Regions from separate parts of the Streptomyces sp. NPDC026062 genome, predicted to be linked through region 1. Evidence: riboswitches for the same ligand, from Rfam matches in the RefSeq annotation. Region 1 holds a riboswitch; the other holds the start of a gene.
What was found. Region 1 has a riboswitch for glycine ahead of gcvT (glycine cleavage system aminomethyltransferase GcvT). Riboswitches for the same ligand answer to the same signal wherever they lie in the genome.

Region 1 (2,195 bases):
CCTCGGCCACCAGGCCGACGAGCTTGCGGGGCGGGGCGGTCTCGGCGCGCTCGGCGGCGGCCTCCAGGGCCTTGCGCCCGACGAAGTCGCCCTCCTTCTCGAACTTCACGACCCGGCCGAGACCGGCGTCGAACGGCGTCAGCGCCGTGGTCAGCTCGTGCCCGTACAGCGGCATGCCCGCCTCCAGGCGCAGCGTGTCGCGGCAGGAGAGCCCGCACGGGATCAGCCCACGCGAGGCACCCGCCTCGGTGAGCGCCCGCCACAGGGCCTCGGCGTGCCCGGGGGCGACGAACAGCTCGAAGCCGTCCTCGCCGGTGTAGCCGGTACGGGCGATCAGCGCGGGGACGCCGGCGACCGTGCCGGGCAGCCCGGCGTAGTACTTCAGGCCGTCCAGGTCGGCGTCGGTGACGGCCGCGAGGATGGCGGGGGACTCGGGGCCCTGGACGGCGAGCAGCGCGTACGCGTCGCGGTCGTCGCGCACCTCGGCGTCGAAGCCGGCGGCGCGGGCGGTGATCGTGTCCAGGACGAGCTGGGCGTTGCCGGCGTTGGCGACCACCATGTACTCGGTCCCGGCCAGGCGGTAGACGATCAGGTCGTCCAGGATTCCGCCGTCCTCGGCGCAGATCATCGTGTAGCGGGCGCGGCCCACGGAGACGGTTCCGATGTTGCCGACGAGCGCGAAGTTCAGCAGCGCCACGGCCTCGGGGCCGGTCACGGTGATCTCGCCCATGTGCGAGAGGTCGAAGAGGCCGGCCTTCGTGCGGACGGCGTTGTGCTCGTCGCGCTCACTGGCGTACCGCAGCGGCATGTCCCAGCCCGCGAAGTCGGTCATGGTGGCGCCGAGCGAACGATGGAGGGCATCGAGGGCGGTGAGACGGGGGGCGGTGCTCATGGACAAAGGCTCCCAGGGCATGACGACGAGGACGATCCCTCCCCATCTGTCATCGGAACCTGAGAGGTTCGCCGAAAGACCCCGCACGGGTTCGTTCGGCTTGCACCTTGGGTGGAGCCGCGGGGCGGCTCGCTTTTCAGATCTGCCTCATCCACGCGGTACGGGGCCTGAGAGATTCAAGGGAGGATCTTGCTCCTTCGGCGCCCGGCACAGGGTGGCCGGGACTCTCCCGCGCGGATTCGAGCGGCCTTTATGCAGTTGACGGGGTCATCATCGCACGCATTGCGGAAGAGTGGGGGGCCGGTGCGCGATGCCGGTCTCCTGACGGATCCGGCGGGTCGATCGGTTGTGCCGCATTACCTTTTCTTTACACTTCTTGGGCAGGTGTGGGTCAGCCGACAGGGGGAGGGCGATGACGTTGCAGCGGTACGCGACGACCGCGGGGGTCGCGCACGGCGCACTGCCCGAGCAGCCGGGTGTGCCGGTCCGGGAGCGGGTGGGCCCGCACGCGCCCGTCGTACGGGATCTCCGGGAGCGGGGCGGGCGCAGCCCGCGCAGCCTGCGCTTCACGACGGGCGACGTGGTGGTGGTCTCCGGGCTGCCCGGCAGCGGCAAATCGACCCTCATCGCGCGGACCGTCGCCGCGCACGCCATCGACTCCCAGGACACCAGGGACCGCTGGGCGGCCCGGCTGCCCCGGTTACTCCCGTACGCCCTCTACCGACCGCTCGTCCGCGTCGCCCACTACTGGGGGCTGTGGCGGGTGCTGCGCTCCGGCGTGTCCGTCGTCGTCCACGACTGCGGCACCCAGGCCTGGGTGCGTGGCTGGCTGGCCCGTGACGCCCGGCGGCGCGGCCGCATCCTTCACCTCGTCCTGCTCGACGTCACCCCGCGGACCGCGCGGGAGGGGCAGCGCGAGCGCGGCCGGGGAGTCTCCGGTTACGCGTTCGCCCGGCACCGCAGGGCCGTGCGGCGGCTGCTGCGGGACACCGAGTCGGGTCTGCTGCCCTTCGGCTGCGCCTCGGCGGTGCTGCTGGACCGGGAGGCGGCGGGGCTGCTGAGGCGGATCACGTTCGCAGACGCACAGGGCGAGGGCTGAGACAAAGCTGTCCGAAGACTGGACAGGCGGTGCACAGCCGAGGGGAACGCAGGCCGTGCGAAGGCTGTCCGGCCGTGTACGGCGGACGGGGAACCGGGGAGCGGCGCTAATCTCTTGCTGCACGACATGGGTGAGAGGGAGACAGTGGACATTCCGGCACCGGCCCAAGCCCATCCGCAGGGCGGATGGCCGGCCAACGAGCTC
Region 2 (2,195 bases), on a different contig from region 1:
GACGACCCCACGGTGGTCAGAGAGGCCGCTGCGAGGCTTCTGGAGGCCGTGGATACGACCGGGGGCGTGCGGTTGCTGGGCGTCGGTGTCACCGGGCTGGCCGACTTCACCCAGGAGGACCTGTTCGCCCAGGCGGCGGGCGAGCGGACGGCCGCCGAGTTCCCCGGAACCGCCGAAACGGGAGCGGGAGCCGAGGCGACCGGGACCGCGGACGAGGCAGAGCCCGCCGGCGAGGGAGAGCAGGCGGGTGAGGAAGCCGTGCGGGAGAGTGCCGAGCAGCTCGGCGCGCGTCGCTGGCCGGCCGGGCACGACGTCCGCCACGACACCTACGGGCATGGCTGGGTGCAGGGCAGCGGGGTCGGTCGGGTGACGGTGCGGTTCGAGGAACCGGAATCGGCGCCCGGCCGGGTCCGCACGTTCCGTATCGACGACCCGGATCTGCAGCCTGCCGATCCGCTGCCGCTCGTGCGGAATCCGGCGGACTACTCGTCCTGGCCCGCCAGTCTGCCGAAGTCGCGGTCCGGGGCGCTCTCGCCCGGTGCGGAGTCCAGACCGTAGTGCCGGTAGAGCTGAAGTTCCTGTTCCGGTGAGAGATGGCGGCCGACTCCGAAGTCCGGTGCGTCCTTGATCAGAGCACGGTCGAAGGGGATGCGCAGGGTGTCCTCGACGAATTCGCTGGGCTCCAGCGGGACGAAGGCATCCCGGCTGAAGAGTCCGGTGCGAACGGCCGCCCACTCGGGCACACCGGTCGCGTCGTCGAGATACACCTCGTCCACGGTTCCGATCTTGGTGCCCTTGCGGTCGAACGCCTTGCGGCCGATCAGGCTGCGCGGATCGATGTCGGTCTGCACGGTCCCTCCCTTGGGTCGCAGCTACTCCACAGGCACTACAGAAGTGCAGATTCGTGGCGTTGGCCACTCGAGAATTCCGCCAGGTACCCCGCTGGTAGGCTGGCCATGGCTGCTGACCCCGTGCGGGAGAGTCCTCCGGAGAGAATCCGGAGGCGCCGAAGGAGCAAATCCTCCCCGGAATCTCTCAGGCCCCCGTACCGCATGGACGAGGTCACTCTGGAAAGCAGGGCGGGTTTCGCATGGCCACGGCCGGACCGGACTCCTCCCTCACCGACGGTGAAAGCCGGTGCGCCCCGCAGGCACCGGTGAAGCTCTCAGGTTGAGATGACAGAGGGGGAGGCCGTTCGGGCACCCCGCGCCGTGGTGCCCCTCGCAGGTCGTGACAGACCAGGAGGCCTCCATCATGACCCCCCGTCGCACTTCGCTCTCCCAGCTCGAACAGGGAATCCCGTTCGAGCAGCGCCACATCGGTCCCGATGCCGAGGCACAGGCGAAGATGCTCGCCCAGGTCGGTTACGGCTCGCTCGACGAGCTGACCGCCGCCGCGGTGCCCGATGTGATCAAGAGCGCCGAAGCTCTGAAGCTGCCGGGCGCCCGGACCGAGGCCGAGGTCCTTGCCGAACTGCGCCTCCTCGCCGACCGTAACCAGGTCCTGGCACCGATGATCGGGCTCGGCTACTACGGCACCTTTACCCCGCCGGTGATCCTCCGCAATGTGATGGAGAACCCGGCCTGGTACACGGCCTACACGCCGTACCAGCCCGAGATCTCCCAGGGCCGCCTCGAAGCCCTTCTGAACTTCCAGACCATGGTGGCCGAGCTCACCGGGCTGCCCACCTCCGGCGCCTCGCTGCTCGACGAGGGCACCGCCGCCGCCGAGGCCATGGCGCTGGCCCGGCGTGTCGGCAAGGTCAAGAAGGGCGTCTTCCTGGTCGACGCGGACGCCCTGCCGCAGACTGTCGCGGTCATCGAGACCCGCGCCGAGCCGACCGGGGTCGAGGTCGTCGTCGCCGACCTCAGCGACGGCATTCCGGCCGGGATCGCCGAGCGCGGCGTCTTCGGTGTGCTGCTGCAGTACCCCGGCGCCTCCGGAGCCGTACGGGACATCAAGCCCGTCATCGAGCAGGCCCACGAGCTCGGCGCGATCGTCACCGTGGCCGCGGATCTGCTGGCGCTCACGCTGCTCACCTCGCCCGGTGACCTGGGCGCGGACATCGCGGTCGGCACCACGCAGCGCTTCGGCGTCCCGATGGGCTTCGGCGGACCGCACGCCGGCTTCATGGCCGTACGCGAGAAGTTCGCGCGCAGCCTTCCGGGCCGCCTCGTCGGTGTCTCCGTGGACGC

Region 2: it holds a riboswitch for glycine, as region 1 does, so the genes downstream of both, gcvP (aminomethyl-transferring glycine dehydrogenase) here and gcvT (glycine cleavage system aminomethyltransferase GcvT) in region 1, are expected to answer to the same signal.

The regions. Positions count from the first base shown of each region.
Region 1 covers NZ_JBVHOQ010000033.1:78,587-80,781, reverse strand. Annotated here, with positions in the region: gene gcvT (glycine cleavage system aminomethyltransferase GcvT) at 1-892, opposite strand, end outside; glycine riboswitch at 1,039-1,134, opposite strand; gene ACZ4LX_RS27155 (AAA family ATPase) at 1,305-1,991, shown strand; gene ACZ4LX_RS27150 (enhanced serine sensitivity protein SseB) at 2,136-2,195, shown strand, end outside.
Region 2 covers NZ_JBVHOQ010000036.1:78,084-80,278, reverse strand. Annotated here, with positions in the region: gene ACZ4LX_RS28460 (DNA polymerase IV) at 1-558, shown strand, start outside; gene ACZ4LX_RS28455 (PRC-barrel domain-containing protein) at 483-851, opposite strand; glycine riboswitch at 965-1,061, shown strand; gene gcvP (aminomethyl-transferring glycine dehydrogenase) at 1,255-2,195, shown strand, end outside.